Regions from separate parts of the Streptomyces sp. NPDC051180 genome, predicted to be linked through region 3. Evidence: riboswitches for the same ligand, from Rfam matches in the RefSeq annotation. Region 3 holds a riboswitch; each other region holds the start of a gene.
What was found. Region 3 has a riboswitch for thiamine pyrophosphate ahead of thiO (glycine oxidase ThiO). Riboswitches for the same ligand answer to the same signal wherever they lie in the genome.
Positions count from the first base shown of each region.

Region 1: another riboswitch for thiamine pyrophosphate. It lies ahead of AB0424_RS23340 (thiamine ABC transporter substrate-binding protein); the one in region 3 lies ahead of thiO (glycine oxidase ThiO).
Region 2: another riboswitch for thiamine pyrophosphate. It lies ahead of thiC (phosphomethylpyrimidine synthase ThiC); the one in region 3 lies ahead of thiO (glycine oxidase ThiO).

Region 1 is NZ_JBFBBC010000013.1:148,180-153,672, reverse strand. Features, by position in the region: gene AB0424_RS23350 (ABC transporter ATP-binding protein) at 1-783, opposite strand, end outside; gene AB0424_RS23345 (iron ABC transporter permease) at 783-2,396, opposite strand; gene AB0424_RS23340 (thiamine ABC transporter substrate-binding protein) at 2,435-3,529, opposite strand; TPP riboswitch at 3,602-3,712, opposite strand; gene rlmN (23S rRNA (adenine(2503)-C(2))-methyltransferase RlmN) at 3,742-4,848, opposite strand; gene AB0424_RS23330 (DNA methyltransferase) at 5,052-5,493, shown strand, end outside.
Region 2 is NZ_JBFBBC010000003.1:304,385-309,877, reverse strand. Features, by position in the region: gene AB0424_RS08155 (hypothetical protein) at 142-801, shown strand; gene thiC (phosphomethylpyrimidine synthase ThiC) at 864-2,651, opposite strand; TPP riboswitch at 2,645-2,779, opposite strand; gene AB0424_RS08145 (YibE/F family protein) at 2,851-4,317, shown strand; gene AB0424_RS08140 (SsgA family sporulation/cell division regulator) at 4,322-4,762, opposite strand; gene AB0424_RS08135 (helix-turn-helix domain-containing protein) at 4,901-5,493, opposite strand, start outside.
Region 3 is NZ_JBFBBC010000002.1:367,106-372,598, reverse strand. Features, by position in the region: gene AB0424_RS05130 (thiazole synthase) at 1-26, opposite strand, end outside; gene thiS (sulfur carrier protein ThiS) at 32-244, opposite strand; gene thiO (glycine oxidase ThiO) at 241-1,395, opposite strand; TPP riboswitch at 1,393-1,505, opposite strand; gene AB0424_RS05115 (FAD-dependent oxidoreductase) at 1,588-2,802, shown strand; gene AB0424_RS05110 (Rv2175c family DNA-binding protein) at 2,846-3,211, shown strand; gene thiE (thiamine phosphate synthase) at 3,332-3,985, shown strand; gene metF (methylenetetrahydrofolate reductase [NAD(P)H]) at 4,069-4,986, shown strand; gene AB0424_RS05095 (hypothetical protein) at 5,041-5,493, shown strand, end outside.

The sequences.
Region 1 (5,493 bases), on a different contig from region 3:
CGGGGAGCCGTCCGGCACTGGGATCGCGCCCCAGACCGTCCGCGCGACCGTGCCGGTCACCGTCGCGGTCACCACGTTGTCGAAGCCCAGGAAGCGGGCGACGAACTCGGAGGCGGGCCGCGACCAGACGTCGACCGGTGTGCCGGACTGGGCGATCCGCCCGTCGCGCATGACGACGATCCGGTCGGCGAGGGCGAATGCCTCGCCCTGGTCGTGGGTGACGGCGAGGACCGTCGTCCCGAGCCGGCCGAACAGCTCGCGCAGCTCGACGACGAGCCGCTCGCGCAACCCCCGGTCCAGCTGGCCGAGCGGCTCGTCGAGCATGAGGAGCCGGGGCCGGGGCGCCAGCGCCCGGGCGAGCGCGACGCGCTGCTGCTCGCCGCCGGAGAGCGCGGACACCGAGCGGCGCCCCGCCCCGGGCAGCCCCACCAGGTCGAGCAGCTCGGCCACCCGTTCCGCCTGCTCGGCCCGGCCGGCGCCACGCATCCGGGGCCCGAAGGCGACGTTCCCGGCGACGTCCCGCTGCGGGAACAGCTGGTGGTCCTGGAACATCAGCCCGACGCCCCGCCGGTGCACCGGCACCCCGGCCTGGTCGGCGCCCGCGAGCAGCACCCGGCCCCCGTCGAGCGTCTGGAGCCCGGCCACCGCCCGCAGCAGGGTCGACTTGCCGCTGCCGCTGGGGCCGAGCACACACACGATCTCGTGCTCGGCGACCTCCAGGTCCACCGCGTCGAGCACGGCCCGCTCGCCGAACCGCACGGTCGCGGCCTCGATCGAAAGCATCAGAACTCCCCGGAGGTCCGGTCGGTGCGCAGCCGTTCGAGCAGCAGCAGGGACACCGCGCACACCACCATCAGAATCGTCGAGAGGGCCATCGCCTGGCCGTAGTTGAGCTCGCCGGGCCGGCCGAGCAGCCGGGCCACCGCGACCGGCAGCGTGGGGCTGTCGGGCCGGGCGATGAAGACGGTCGCGCCGAACTCGCCTAGCGAGACGGCGAAGGCGAACCCGGCGGCGATGAGCAGGGCCCGCCGCACCAGCGGCAGGTCCACCTCCCGCCAGGCCCGCCACGGCGAGGCGCCGAGCACGGCCGCCGCCTCCCGCAGCCGCTCGTCCACCGCCCGCAGCACCGGCAGCATCGTGCGGACGACGAAGGGGACGCCGACCAGCGCTTGGGCGAGCGGGACGAGGATCCAGCTGGCCCGCAGGTCGAACGGCGGCTCGTCGAGGGTGATCAGGAAGCCGAAGCCCACGGTGACGGCCGAGACGCCGAGGGGCAGCATCAGCAGCGCGTCGAAGCCGCGGACCAGCCGCCCGGCCCGGCGGGTGAGCGCCGCCGCCGCGAGCCCGCCGACGGCCACCGCGATCGCCGTGGCGGCCAGCGCGTACCGCAGCGAGTTCCCGATCGCCTCCAGCGGCGGCACCAGGAACGTGCCGCTCTCGTCGAGCGTGCCCAGCGCGCGGTAGTAGCCGAGCCCGTACCCGCCCGACCCGGCGAAGGACCGTTCCACCAGGACGCCCAGCGGCAGCAGGACCAGCAGCGCCACGGAGAGCAGCACCGCCGCGAGCAGCGTCCACTGCGCCGCCCCGCGCGGCCGGCGCGCGGTCCGCTCGGGCGCGACCAGCCGCAGGGCGGTCTCCCGGCGCCGGACGGTCCACGCGTGGACGCCGAGGATCGCGCCGACGGCGGCGAACTGGACGAGCGTCAGCACGGCGGCCGTCCGCAGGTCGAGCAGGCGGGCGGTCTGCCGGTAGATCTCGGCTTCCAGGGTGGAGTACGCGTCCCCGCCGAGGATCTGGACGACGCCGAACGAGGTGAAGGTGAAGAGGAAGACCATCAGCGCGGCCGCCGAGACCGCCGGCACCAGGGCCGGCAGCGTGACGGTCCGCCAGGCCGTCCAGCGCGAGGCGCCGAGGACCCGGGCGGCCTCCTCCTGGCGCGGGTCGAGCTGTGACCAGAGGCCGCCGACGGTCCGCACGACGACGGCGTAGTTGAAGAAGACGTGGGCGAGGAGGATGGCCCACACGCTGGTGTCGAGCCGCAGCCCCCACAGCTCGTCGGTGAGGCCGCCGCGGCCGACCAGCGCCAGGAACGCGGTGCCGACCAGGACGGTCGGCAGCACGAACGGCACGGTGACGACGGCCCGCAGGACGTTCTTGCCGGGGAAGTCGAAGCGGGCGAAGACGTACGCCCCGGGCAGCGCCACGACCAGCGTCAGCGCGGTCGAGGCGAGCGCCTGCCAGGCGGTGAAGCCGAGGACGTCGAGGATGTCCGGCCGGCTCAGCGTCTCGCCGATCCGGTCGAACCGCCAGGTGCCGTCCGGGCGCAGCCCGCGCTCCACGATCGAGGCGACGGGCCAGGCGAAGAAGACCCCGAAGAACGCGACGGGCAGGGCCATCAGCCCCAGCCGCGCCGCGCTCCCCTTGAGGCCGCGCCTTACTTCAGGACGAGCGACGACCACTGCTGGATCCACGCGTCACGCTTCTCGGCGATCTTCTCGGGCGCCATGGTCTGCGGCTTGTCGACGACCACGCCGTGCTTCGTGAACAGCTCGGGCAGCGCCGCGTCCTTCGCCACCGGGTTCACGAACATCTGCAGCGGCATGTCCTCCTGGAACGTCCGGGAGATCAGGAAGTCGATCAGCGCCTTGCCGCCCTCGGGGTTCTTCGCCCCGTTCAGCAGGCCCGCGAACTCGGTCTGCCGGAAGCAGGTGCCGGTGGAGACGCCGGTGGGCGCGACCTTGGGCTGCGGCTCGCCGTACAGCACCTCGACGGGCGGGCTGGAGGCGTAGCTGACGACCAGCGGCCGGTCGCCCTTGGCCTGCTTGCCGCCGGCCGAGCCGGAGAACTCCTGGTTGTAGGCGAGCTCCCAGCTGTCGACGGTCTTCACGCCGTTGGCCCGGAGCTTCTTCCAGTAGTCCTGCCAGCCGTCGTCGCCGTACTGCGCGGCCGTGCCGAGGAGGAAGCCGAGGCCCGGGGAGGACCGCTCGGGGTTCTCCACGACCAGCAGGTCCTTGTACGCCGGCTTCGCCAGGTCGTCGAAGGTGACCGGCGGGGCCAGCTTCTTGTCGGCGAAGTACTTCTTGTCGTAGTTGACGCAGATGTCGCCGGAGTCGATCGGCGTGACCCGGTTCTCCTTGTCGAGCCGGTACGCGGCCTGGACCCGGTCCACGCCCTTCGCCTCGTACGGGACGAAGATCCCGTTGTCGAGGGCGCGGGACAGCAGCGTGTTGTCGACGCCGAAGAAGACGTCGCCCTGCGGGGAGCCCTTGGTCAGGATCTCCTTGTTGACGGCCTCGCCGGCGTCGCCGCTCTTCAGCACCTTGACGGTGAACCCCGTCTGCGCGGTGAACGCCGCCAGCACCTCCTTGGAGGCGTTGAACGAGTCGTGGCTCACCAGCGTCACGGTCTTCGGCGCGGGCCGGTCGGTCTTGCCGGCCGCCTCCCGGACGTCGTCGGTGCCGCACGCGGCGAGACCGGTGACGCCGATCGCCGCGGCGAGCGCCGCGGCGGCGGCCTTCTTGATGCTCACTTGAATGTCCTCCTGGGGATGACCAGGAAGAGACGCGGCCCCGCCCACCCGAGGGTGGGCAGGGCGCAACAGCTCGAGTTGCGACCGAACTTCCTACCCAGAATGACCTGGGCAAGGTTCAGAGGGTCTGCGGTCCTACGGTGACCGCACTCTCAGCGCTGTGGCGCTCCCCTGTCGGAATATGAAGATGTGTTCGAGCTCAGACTACAAGGTCAGCGTTCGGCGGCCGCGAGCTGTCCACAGGCACCGTCGATCTCCTGGCCCCTGGTGTCCCGCACGGTCACCGGCACACCGTGGCGCGCGATGGCCTCGACGAACGCCTTCTCGTCCTCCGGGCGCGACGCGGTCCACTTGGAACCGGGCGTCGGGTTCAGCGGGATCAGGTTGACGTGCACCCGCTTGCCCTTGAGCAGCCGGCCCAGCAGGTCGCCCCGCCACGCCTGGTCGTTGATGTCCCGGATCAGGGCGTACTCGATGGAGATCCGGCGCCCGGACTTCTCCGCGTACTCCCACGCCGCGTCGAGGACCTCGCGGACCTTCCAGCGCGTGTTGACCGGCACCAGGGTGTCGCGCAGCTCGTCGTCCGGCGCGTGCAGCGAGACCGCGAGGCGGCACTTGAAGCCCTCGTCGGCGAAGCGGAGCATCGCGGGCACCAGACCCACGGTCGAGACCGTGATGCCGCGCTGCGACAGACCGAGGCCGTCCGGCTCCGGGTCCGTCAGCCGGCGGATCGACCCGACCACCCGCTTGTAGTTCGCGAGCGGCTCCCCCATGCCCATGAACACGATGTTGGAGAGCCGCGCCGGTCCCCCGGGCACCTCCCCGTCCCGCAGGGCCCGCATCCCGTCCACGATCTGGTGCACGATCTCGGCCGTCGAGAGGTTCCGGTCGAGCCCCGCCTGCCCCGTCGCGCAGAACGGGCAGTTCATCCCGCACCCCGCCTGCGAGGAGATGCACATCGTCACCCGGTCCGGGTAGCGCATCAGCACCGACTCCACCAGCGTGCCGTCGTGCAGCCGCCACAGCGTCTTGCGGGTCGTGTCGTCGTCGCACGAGATGTGCCGCACCACCGACATCAGGTCCGGCAGCAGCTCCCCCGCCAGCTTCTCCCGCGAGGCGGCCGGAATGTCCGTCCACTCCGCCGGGTCGTGCGCGTAGCGCGCGAAGTAGTGCGTGGACAGCTGCTTCGCACGGAACGGCTTCTCGCCGATCGCGGCGACAGCCTCCTTCCGCTCGGCAGGCGTGAGGTCGGCCAGGTGCCGCGGCGGCTTCTTGGCTCCGCGGGGGGCGACGAAAGTGAGTTCTCCGGGCTTGGGCATGGTGCTACCAGTGTCGCAGACACTTCCCCGTTCCCAGGGCTTCCGCCCACCGGCCCCAGCCGCCCCGGGCCGTCCGGGTCCGCCCAGGGCCGTCCGGGTCCGCCTTCGGACGGCCCGGAGACGGCCCGGTCCGCGGTGTCGTGTGGTGGGCCGGCCGCGTGATGCCGGTGACCGGAGATACTTGGATGAACCTGGAGGTACAAGTGACGATCTTCGAGCAGGAGAGCATGTTCGCCACTGCGGAAGACGGCCCGACGCTGATCATCCGGAGTGCGGTCCCGGCTACGACGGCGCTGGAGACCGGCTTTCCTGCAGGAGTCGTGTCCGCTGCTGCCGAGCGGGAATCTTGGCGTAAGGAAGTCCACCGTCCGGCGACGCACACCCACAAGTGGTGGGCGCAGCGACTCGGCTCCGTTTTCCGCGGCATCCTGGCCGCCGCGGTCGCGGAGGACGAGCAGGACGCGATCGAGTGCTACAGCAACGCACTGCGACTCGATGGCCTTGTCGTCTGCGACCCGTTCGCCGGCTCGGGGACCACGCTCGCCGAGGCGGCCAAGCTGGGCGCGAAGGTGGTCGGCAGAGACATCAATCCTGTTGCCACTCTGGTGCAACGGCAGGCATTGGCTCCTTGGGACCGCTCGCGCT
Region 2 (5,493 bases), on a different contig from region 3:
CGGGGAGGGCGAATTCCGGAAACACCCTGTCAGGGCGTGGCGTCACCGCAATACCATCGGGTCATCCGAAGCAGGCTCTCCTCCGTTTCCCCCCAGCCGACCGCTTCGCACGGCTGACGTGGGCTCACGGAGCATCGGGGGATGCACATGAACGTGGCTCCGCACCTGCTGACCGAGGATCGCGCCGAGTACGAGCGTGTCCTCGACGACGCACTGAGCACCGCCCACGCACGTCCGGATCTCGCCGGAGTCGGCACCCGGCTCACGGTCGCGCAGCTGCGCGCCATGACCCTGAACGCGACGACCCTGGTGACCAGCGCGGCGGCCGAGGAGTACGACCACTTCGTGAAGGTGCGCGAGCAGAACCGCACCGCCCTCGGGACCCGGGCCCCGGCGCCGACCGCCGACCGCCCCGGCCCCGGCGCGGGCGTCGTCGCCATCTTCACCGTCATGGTGCCGGTCCTCGCCGGCGCGGCCTCCGTCATCTTCCTGCTGGTCGGCGCCGTCCTCCACGCCCTCGCACCCACCGTGGTCTTCGGCGCGACCCTGCTCACCGCCGGTCTGGTCTTCGGCGTCCTCGCCGCGGCCGGCCTGCTCTGCGCCGCCGCCGGACTCCTCATGACCGCCCTGCGCAACAGCCCGGTCGAGGTCAGCGCCGCCGGCCCGCCCGACGACGAGCTGTCGCTCGCCCGCGACGCCTGGCGCCGCGCCCTGCTGGAACGCGGCATCCTCCCCTTCCTCCGCGACGCGCTCGCCGCCACCACCCCGCCCACCGGCTCCCCGACCCCGCCCCACCCCTGACACACCACCGGCCCGCGGCTCCCCCCGGAGCCGCGGGCCGGTGAACAGCCACCGGGACGGGGTCAGTCCGCCAGGGGCAGGTAGACGCGGTTGCCGCTCGCGGCGAACTCGGCGGACTTCTCCGCCATGCCGGCCTCGATCTCCTGCTGGGTGCCGCCGTGTTCGCGGCGGATGTCCTGGGAGATCTTCATGGAGCAGAACTTCGGACCGCACATCGAGCAGAAGTGGGCGGTCTTCGCGGGCTCCGCGGGCAGGGTCTCGTCGTGGAACTCGCGGGCCGTGACCGGGTCTAGGGCCAGGTTGAACTGGTCCTCCCAGCGGAACTCGAAGCGGGCGTCCGAGAGCGCGTCGTCCCATTCCTGCGCGCCCGGGTGGCCCTTGGCGAGGTCCGCGGCGTGGGCGGCGATCTTGTAGGTGATGACGCCCGTCTTGACGTCGTCCCGGTTGGGCAGGCCCAGGTGCTCCTTGGGCGTGACGTAGCAGAGCATCGCGGTGCCCCACCAGGCGATCATGGCCGCGCCGATGCCGGAGGTGATGTGGTCGTAGGCGGGCGCCACGTCGGTGGTCAGCGGGCCGAGCGTGTAGAACGGCGCCTCCTCGCAGATCTCCTGCTGGAGGTCGATGTTCTCCTTGATCTTGTGCATCGGGACGTGCCCGGGGCCCTCGATCATCGTCTGCACGTTGTGCCGCTTGGCGATCGTGTTGAGCTCGCCGAGGGTGCGCAGCTCCGCGAACTGGGCCTCGTCGTTGGCGTCGGCGATCGAACCGGGGCGCAGGCCGTCGCCGAGCGAGTAGGTGACGTCGTACGCCGCCAGGATCTCGCAGAGCTCCTCGAAGTTCGTGTAGAGGAAGTTCTCCTTGTGGTGCGCGAGACACCAGGCGGCCATGATCGAGCCGCCGCGCGAGACGATGCCGGTCTTGCGGCGGGCGGTGAGGGGCACGTACGGCAGCAGCACGCCGGCGTGGACGGTCATGTAGTCGACGCCCTGCTCGGCCTGCTCGATGACCGTGTCCTTGTAGATCTCCCAGGTCAGGTCCTCGGCCCTGCCGTCGACCTTCTCCAGCGCCTGGTAGAGCGGCACGGTGCCGATCGGCACGGGGGAGTTGCGCAGCACCCACTCGCGGGTGGTGTGGATGTTGCGGCCCGTGGACAGGTCCATGACCGTGTCGGCGCCCCACTTGGTCGCCCAGGTCATCTTCTCCACCTCCTCCTCGATGGAGGAGGTGACGGCGGAGTTGCCGATGTTGGCGTTCACCTTCACCAGGAACCGCTTGCCGATGATCATCGGCTCGATCTCCGGGTGGTTCACGTTCGCCGGGAGGACGGCCCGGCCCGCGGCGATCTCCTCGCGGACGACCTCGGGGGAGACGTTCTCGCGGATCGCGACGTACTCCATCTCCGGGGTGATCTCGCCCCGGCGGGCGTACGCGAGCTGCGTGACGGCCTGGCCGTCGCGGCCCCGGCGCGGCAGGCGCGGACGGCCGGGGAAGACCGCGTCGAGGTTCTTCAGCCCGCCGCCGCGCGGCGAGGTGTGCTTGATGCCGTCGTCCTCGGGGCGGACCGGGCGGCCCGCGTACTCCTCGGTGTCGCCGCGCGCGATGATCCAGTTCTCGCGCAGCGGCGGAAGGCCCCGCCGGACGTCGGTGTCGATGGTGGGGTCGGTGTACGGGCCGGACGTGTCGTACAGCGTGACGTCCTTGCCGTTGGTGAGGTGCACCTGACGGACCGGCACCCGGAGGTCGGGGCGCGAACCCTCGACGTACCCCTTGTGCCAGCCGGGCGTGCGCCCGCCGTCGACGGGGGTCCCGTCCTGGTCGGAGGCAGGCGTGCGTGCATCCTGAATGGTCATGAGACCGATCTCCCTACGCCGGCATTACCCGGTAACAGGTTCGGCGGTCGGCGCAGCCTCCTCCCGTACGTGCGTACGGTGATCAGCGCCCTCTCAGCCCGGTGCTCCGAGCTCCCGCGTGTGCAAAGGTGTCACCACGCTAGCGTCATCCCTGGCGTGCTGAACAGTGGGCCCCCGACGTTCTTGCGATGATCGGTCGGTGACCTCCCCCCATCAGCCCCCTGAGCCCCACGGCCACGCCCACGGTCCCGACCACGGCCCGCCGCCCTCCCCCGGGCACGGCAACGGACCGTCCCGAGGCCCTTCCCACGGCCACGACCACGACCACGGGCCCGGTCCCGCCGCGGGTTCCTCCCATGGACACGGACACGGGCACAGTCACAGCCACGGCCCGGCCGCCCCCGTCTCCCGGCACCTGCGCAAGGTCATCGCCGCCGTGCTGATCCCGTTCGCGACCGCCGTCGTGGTCGGCCTGATGGTGCTGTGGCCGGGCGGGACCCCGGCGCACGAGCGCACCGGGGTCGGCTTCGACCGGCAGACAGAGCAGGGCAAGGTCGTCGACGTCGAGAAGGTCGACTGCGCGTCCGTGAACGCCGCCCAGACCCCACCGACCGGGGACACCTCCACCCCGGAGGGCCGCGAGGCGGTCAACGCCCAGCGGGGGGAGTGCGCGAAGGCGACGGTCGAGGTCGCCAGCGGCCCGGAGAAGGGCCGGACGTTCGTCGAGATCGTCCAGCCGGACGCACCGCGCCAACTGCACGAGGGGCAGGGCGTGGTGGTGGCGTACGCCCCCGATGCCCCGCGCGATCTGCAGTACTCGGTGACGGACGTGAACCGGAAGCTGCCCATGGCGGTCCTCGCCGGGATCTTCGCGCTCGCGGTCGTCCTCGTCGGCCGGATGCGGGGGCTGATGGCGCTGATCGCGCTCGCCGTGAGCTTCCTGGTGCTGACGTTCTTCATCCTGCCGGCGATCCTGGAGGGCTCGAATCCGCTGGTCGTTGCGGTGGTCGGATCGAGTGCGATCATGCTGATCGCGCTCTACATGTGTCACGGCCTGTCGGCCCGCACCTCGGTCGCGGTGCTCGGCACGCTGATCTCCCTGCTGCTCATCGGGCTGCTCGGGTCGGTCTTCATCGGCTGGGCCTCGCTGAGCGGCAACACCGACGACAACACCGGTCTGATCCACGGCCTGTACCCGGAGATCGACATGTCCGGGCTTCTCCTCGCGAGCATCATCATCGGTTCGCTGGGCGTGCTCGACGACGTGACGGTGACCCAGACCTCCGCGGTCTGGGAGCTGCACCAGGCCGATCCGGGCATGGGGCCGCGCGCCCTGTACCGGGCGGGCATCCGGATCGGCCGTGACCACATCGCGTCGGTCGTGAACACCCTGGTCCTGGCCTACGCGGGCGCCGCACTGCCGCTGCTGCTGCTCTTCTCGATCGCGCAGAGCAGCATGGGGACGGTCGCCAACAGCGAGTTGGTCGCCGTGGAGATCGTCCGGACGCTGGTCGGTTCGATCGGTCTGGTGGCCTCCGTCCCGCTCACCACGGCGCTGGCGGCGCTGGTCGTCTCCGCCGACCGGGCGGACGCGGACACCCGGCCGGGCACCGGTGGCCGCAAGGCGGCGGCGGCACGGGGAGGACGCCGCCGGCGCGCGAAGTGAGGGCTCAGGCGGGTCCGGCGTTCTCCTCGGCGAGGATCCGTCCGAGCGCGGCCTCCAGGTTGTCCTCGAAGTCCCCGAGGTTCCGCTCCTGACCGAGCGGGACGAGCTTGTCCGTGCGGTCCAGGAAGGCGACCAGCGGCGGCGCGCTCGCGCGGAACAGAGCGCGGTCGCCGCCGACCTGGAGCCGGATGGAGACGTCGGACAGCCCCTCGGGTTCGGTCGGTGCGATGTGCACGTCGCCGTCCCCGCTGGGGCGGTTGATCCCGTCGAGCAGCAGCTCCCTGCCGAACGCCCAGGTGACCGGCGCGTCTCCGGGGAGGTGGAAGGTCATGCGCACCGCGTACGGATCCCGAGCCTCGTATCGCAGCTCAACCGGGATCTTGAAGGAGAGCTCCTCGGAGACGAGGAAGCTCATCAGGACCTCGGCCTGAACCGACTCTCGCATCATGTACCCCGCAGTAGATGGAGCAGTTGTGTAAACACAGCTGCTGAAAGCTGTGACCGAAACGGCCAGGAATGATCCCCCACGGCCCTCTTGACGCAATCGTGCTGCACCCGCTAGCAGATCACAAGGAGTGATTTTTCAGATACTGATAGAGAACGCAAGGGAACTGAAGAGCCTTCCGATCTCCGTGCGTAGTCGCTCGACTGCTGGGAGCAACCGTTCTTCCTGGTGAAGGGGGAGGGAAATGGCCATCGCGCCCGCCGTGGAGCCCGCCGTAATGGGGATTGCGGCACAGACCGTGCCGAGTGCATATTCCTGACGCTCCACCAGGGGTTCCATTCGCCCCAAACCGTCCAAACGCTCCAAAAGCACACGGCGGTTACGCAGCGTGTACGGAGTGATGGCTTCCACCGGATGGCGATCGAGGTGGTCTTGACGAGATTTCGGATCGAGTTGACTGAGCAGGCACTGCCCGATCGCATGGGCGTGCGCGGTCTCCCGGAAGTCGGCCCATTCCTCCACCGCGGGGGCGGACGGGGTGTCGGCGACGGCGACGAGCTCGATCTCGCCCTCGCGGTAGACGGCGAAGTAGACCGGCACGCCGATCTCGTCCCGCCAGCGGGCCAGAGAGTCCTCGATCTTGATGCGACGATTCTGCACGTCTCCGCCGCCGGCCAGACGGACGGCGGCGTCGCCCAGGACGAACACACCCTTCTCGCGGAGCAGATAGC
Region 3 (5,493 bases):
CCGAGCAGGAACACGTCGTCGGACATCGCACTCAGCCCCCCTGCACCGCGGTCAGGACCTCCACCCGGTCGCCGTCGCCGAGCAGCGTCGCCGCCCACTCGCCGCGGGGGACGACCGTCTCGTTGACGGCCGCCGCGACCCCGGTGGGCGCGGTGCTCAGACTCGCGACGAGGACGTCGAGGGAGACGGGACCGGAGAGCTCGCGGGGTTCTCCGTTGACGGACACGGTGACGGGCACGCTCATGCGGGCTGCTCCAGACGTACGGAGGAGAAACGGCGGGGGGTGAAGGGGCGGGCCTGGTCGGGGAGGACGCCCGTGGTGAGGACCTCGGCCATGACGTCGCCGGTGACGGGGGTGAGGAGGACCCCGTTGCGGTAGTGGCCGGTGGCCAGGTGGAGGCCGGGCAGGACGGTGGGGCCGAGCAGGGGCGCGTTGTCCGGCGACGCGGGGCGCAGGCCGGCCCGGGTCTCGGTGAGCGGCAGCTCGGTGATGCCGGGGACCAGCTCGTGCGCGTCGCGCAGCAGCTCGTACACCCCGCCCGCCGTCACCGTCGTGTCCCAGCCCAGCTCCTCGCTGGTGGCGCCGACGACCAGCTCGCCGTTCTCGCGGGGCACCAGGTAGACGTGGCTGCCGCGGACGACGGCCCGGACGGTCCGGGAGAGGAAGGGGGCGTACGCGGGCGGCACCCGCAGCCGCAGCACCTGGCCCTTCACCGGGCGCACGGGCGGCACCGCCTCGGGCGGCACGCCCGCCAGCCGCCCGCTGAGGCTGCCCGCGGCGAGGACGACCTGGTCGGCCGTCACTTCCTCGCCGCCGCCGAGCACGGCGCCGCGGGCCCGGTCCCGTACCACCGTCAGCCGTTCGGCGAGGGTGCGGTGGAAGACCACCCCGGCCCGTTCGCAGGCGACGAGCAGCGCGGCGGCGAGCCGGCGCGGGTCGACCTGGTGGTCGCCGTCCACCCGCAGTCCGCCGCGCACCCCGGGGGCGAGCATCGGTTCGAGACGGCGGCAGTCGCGCCCGCTGAGCCACTCGGAGGTGAGGCCGCAGCGGGTCTGGAGGGCGTGCAGTTCGCGCAGATGGGCCCGGTCGTCGGCGTCCAGGGCGACGGCGAGGGTGCCGCAGGCGCGGTGGCCGACGTCGTGGCCGGTGGCCTCGGCGAGTTCGGCGACGAACGCGGGATAGCGCTCGGCGGAGGCGAGGTTGAGCCCGAGCAGGGTCTCCTCGCCGTAGTGGAGTTCGGTGACGGCGGCGAGCATCCCGGCGGCGACCCGCGCGGCCCCGCCGCCCGGGTCCTGGTCGACGACGGCGGTGCGCAGTCCGCGCTGCGCGGCCCGCCAGGCCGTGACCAGGCCGATGATGCCGCCCCCGACCACGAGGACATCGGAAGAACGCATGGGCGTCCAGCCCCTCCCTTCGCCGGCATGACCCGGATCAGGTTCGTACGGTCGGAGGCCGCTCCAGCCTCCCTCTCAGCCCGGTCGTCCGGGCTCCCGCGAGTGCTTTACGCCCGCCAGACTAGCTTCCGCCGTGGAAGGGGTCACAGACCCCTCCTTCCTGATGGTCCGTCAGATACGTAAGGTGGTCGGGTGAGCGAGCAAGAGCAGGCCCAGCAGCGCGTCGTGATCGTGGGGGCGGGAATGGCGGGTGTCCAGACCGCCGTCGCCCTGCGGGAACAGGGCTTCACCGGCCCCGTGACCCTCATCGGGGCCGAACCCCACCAGCCCTACGACCGGCCCCCGCTGTCCAAGGCGATCCTCCTCGGCAAGGCCGAGGGCTCGGCCTTCGACGTCGACTTCGAGGAACTCGGCATCGAACTCCGCCTCGGCCTCGACGTCACCGGCCTGCGCGCCGCCGACCACGAGGTCGACACCGAGGCGGGACCCGTCGGATACGACACCCTGGTCGTCGCCACCGGCGCCCACCCCGTCACCCTGCCCGGCACCGAGGGCGTCCCCGGCGTCCACCTGCTGCGGACCCTCGACGACGCCGTGCGCCTCGGGCCCGTCCTGGAGCGGCGGCACACCGTCGTGGTCGTCGGCGCCGGATGGATCGGCGCCGAGTTCGCCACCGCCGCGCGCGAGGCCGGCTGCGCCGTCACCGTCGTCGAGGCGGCCGGACTCCCCCTCACCGGCGCCCTGCCCGACGAGGTCGCCGCCCCCATGGCCGGGTGGTACGCCGCCCACGGCGCCGAACTCCTCACCCACGCGCGCGTGGACGCCGTCGAACCCGGCCGGGTCGTCCTCGCCGACGGCCGCTCCCTGCCCGCCGACGCCGTCGTCGTCGGCATCGGCGCCCGCCCCGCCACCGGCTGGCTCGCCGGCTCCGGCATCGCCCTGGACCCGAGCGGCGCCGTCACCGCAGACGACCGGCTGCGCACCTCCCTGCCCGACGTGTACGCCGTCGGCGACTGCGCCTCCTTCCCCTCCGCCCGCTACGGCGAACGGCTCCTCGTCCACCACTGGGACAACGCGCTCCAGGGCCCCCGCACGGTCGCCACGACGATCGCCGGGGCCGACCCCGGGCCGTACGACCCCGTGCCCTACTTCTGGTCCGAGCAGTTCGGCCGCTTCGTCCAGTACGCGGGACACCACGCCGGAGCCGACGAACTGCTCTGGCGCGGCGACCCGGCGGACGAGGCGTGGTCCGTGCTCTGGCTGCGCGACGGCGCCCCGGTGGCCCTGCTCGCCGTCGGCCGACCCCGCGACCTGGCCCAGGGCCGCAGGCTCATCGAGGCCGCCACGCCGGTCGACCCGGCCCGCGCCGCGGACCCGTCCGTCCCCCTGAAGGCGGCAGTCCGGTAGGGCCCGGCTATCGGGTGTCGGTCCGGGATGGCAGGCTTGTCCCGTGACCGAGATTGACGTAAAGATCGATGCGCTCGTCCCCGCCTGGCTCTACGTGCCCGACATCGCGGAGATGCTCGATGTCGAGGTGACGCGCGTGCGACAGCTGATCAAGGAAGGCCAGCTGATCGCCGTGCGCCGCGGTGAGAACAACGCCCTGCAGATTCCCGCCGCCTTCATCCAGGGCGACAAGATCGTCAAGGGCCTCGTCGGACTCCTGACCGTCCTGCGGGACGACGGCTTCACCGACGAGGAGATGCTGGAGTGGCTCTTCACTCCTGACGAGAGCCTGCCGGGCACGCCCGCGCAGGCGCTCAACGAGAATCGCGGCACGGAGGTGAAGCGCCGCGCCCAGGCGCTCGCTCTCTGACGCACACACACCGAGGTGCGTACGGACGCACCGAAGACACCACCCGCGGGTGTCGCGGCGCCCGGCCCCCTCGCGGGCCGGGCGCCGCGGCGCCGGCGCACGAACGGGGGGAACCCACCCATGCCCACGCCTCGTGAGCGGCTCGCCGACGCCCGGCTCTACCTGTGCACCGACGCCCGGAAGCGCGAGGGCGACCTGCCGGAGTTCCTCGACGCCGTCCTCTCCTCCGGCGTGGACGTCGTCCAGCTCCGCGACAAGGGCATGGAGGCCGGCGAGGAGCTGGAGCACCTCGCCGTCCTCGCCGAGGCCGCCCGCCGCCACGGCCGGCTCCTCGCCGTGAACGACCGGGCCGACGTCGCCCACGCCATCGGCTCCGACGTGCTCCACCTCGGCCAGGGCGACCTGCCCGTGCCCGCCGCCCGCGCGATCCTCGGCGACGGGGTCCTTATCGGCCGTTCCTGCCACGCCGAGAGCGAGGTGGCCGCGGCCGCCTCCGAACCCGGCGTCGACTACTTCTGCACCGGCCCCTGCTGGCCCACCCCCACCAAGCCCGGGCGGTACGCGCCGGGGCTCGACCTCGTGCGGTACGCCGCCGGCCTGCGCCAGGACCGCCCCTGGTTCGCCATCGGCGGCATCGACGAGACCAACCTCGAAGAGGTCCTGGACGCCGGTGCCCGCCGTATCGTCGTCGTCCGGGCGATCACCGAGGCCGACGACCCGGCCGCCGCGACCGCCGCCCTGGCCAAGCGGGTCCGCGAGCGCGCGGAGGGCTGACCCGCCTGCCCGGGTGTCCGAAAAGGTGTCCACCACTCGGACGCCGTATACGCGGCCCACCGCACCACGTCTAACCTGCCGGTATGGCCCTAGGTACCGCTTCCGTCCGATCGGACCGCGCGCGCACGGTGCGCGAGATCCTCGCCTCCGGCGGCACGTCCTACTCCTTCGAGTTCTACGCGCCCCGGACCGAGAAGGGTGAGCAGGTCCTCTGGAACGCCATGCGCAGGGTCGAGGCGGTGGGCCCGAGCTTCGTCTCCGTGACCTACGGCGCCGGCGGCACCACCCGCGGCGGCACCGTCAAGGCCACCCAGAAGATCGCCTCCGACACCACGCTCACCCCCGTCGCGCACCTCACGGCCGTCGACCACTCCGTGGCCGAACTGCGCAACATCCTCGGCCAGTACGCCGACGCCGGCATCCGGAACATGCTCGCCGTCCGCGGCGACCCGCCGGGCGACCCGCTGGGGGAGTGGGTCGAGCACCCGGAGGGCGTGAAGTACGCCGCCGACCTGGTCCGGCTGATCAAGGAGTCGGGCGACTTCTGCGTCGGCGTCGCGGCCTTCCCCGAGATGCACCCCCGCTCCACCGACTGGGACGCGGACATCCGGCACTTCGTGGACAAGTGCCGCGCGGGCGCCGACTACGCCATCACCCAGATGTTCTTCGACCCGGAGAACTACCTGCGCCTGCGGGACAGCGTCGTGAAGGCGGGCTGCGAGACCCCGATCATCCCCGAGGTCATGCCCGTCGTGAACGTGCGGACCCTCGACCGGCTGCCCCAGCTGAGCAACGCCGCCTTCCCCGCGGATGTGAAAGACCGCATCCTCGCCGTCAAGGACGATCCCGCCGCTGTACGCTCCATCGGTATCGAGTTCGCGACGGAGTTCTGCGCGCGTCTGCTCTCCGAGGGTGTCCCCGGACTGCACTTCATCACGCTGAACAACTCCACCGCGACGCTCGAGATCTACGAGAATCTCGGACTGCACCAGCAGTCGTGACCGGTCGTACCCGCCCCGACCCGCGGCGGTGACCGTGGAGAGGGGCGGCGGGGCATGGGGTGGACGGTCCTCTACATCGCGTTCGGCGTGGTCGCGCTCTGGCTGCTGGGGGAGGTCCTCCTCCAGTACAAGGCGCGGCTGCGCTGGCGCGTGCTCGCCTTCTGCGGCTTCCTCGGCGTGGTCCTCGGCGTCCTGCTGCCCTCGGTCGCGGTCATCGTCGCCGGAGCCGTCGCCTTCGCCGTCGGCCAGACCTATGTGACGCTCTCCTTCCGCCGCGGCTTCTCCACCGGCTGGGCGATCGGCGGGAACCCGGGGGCCAGCCGCCGCCGCAGGTCCGGGGCGCCGGTCCAGGCCGGACCCACCCTGGAGGTCACCGAGCTGTCCTACGGCGACGACGCCACCGGCTTCACCGACGGGGACGACACGGGCGCGTCCCGGCCCACCGACATCGGCACCGCCGCGGTCTACGAGCCCGAGCCGCTCCCCGAGGACACGGGCCAGTACGGG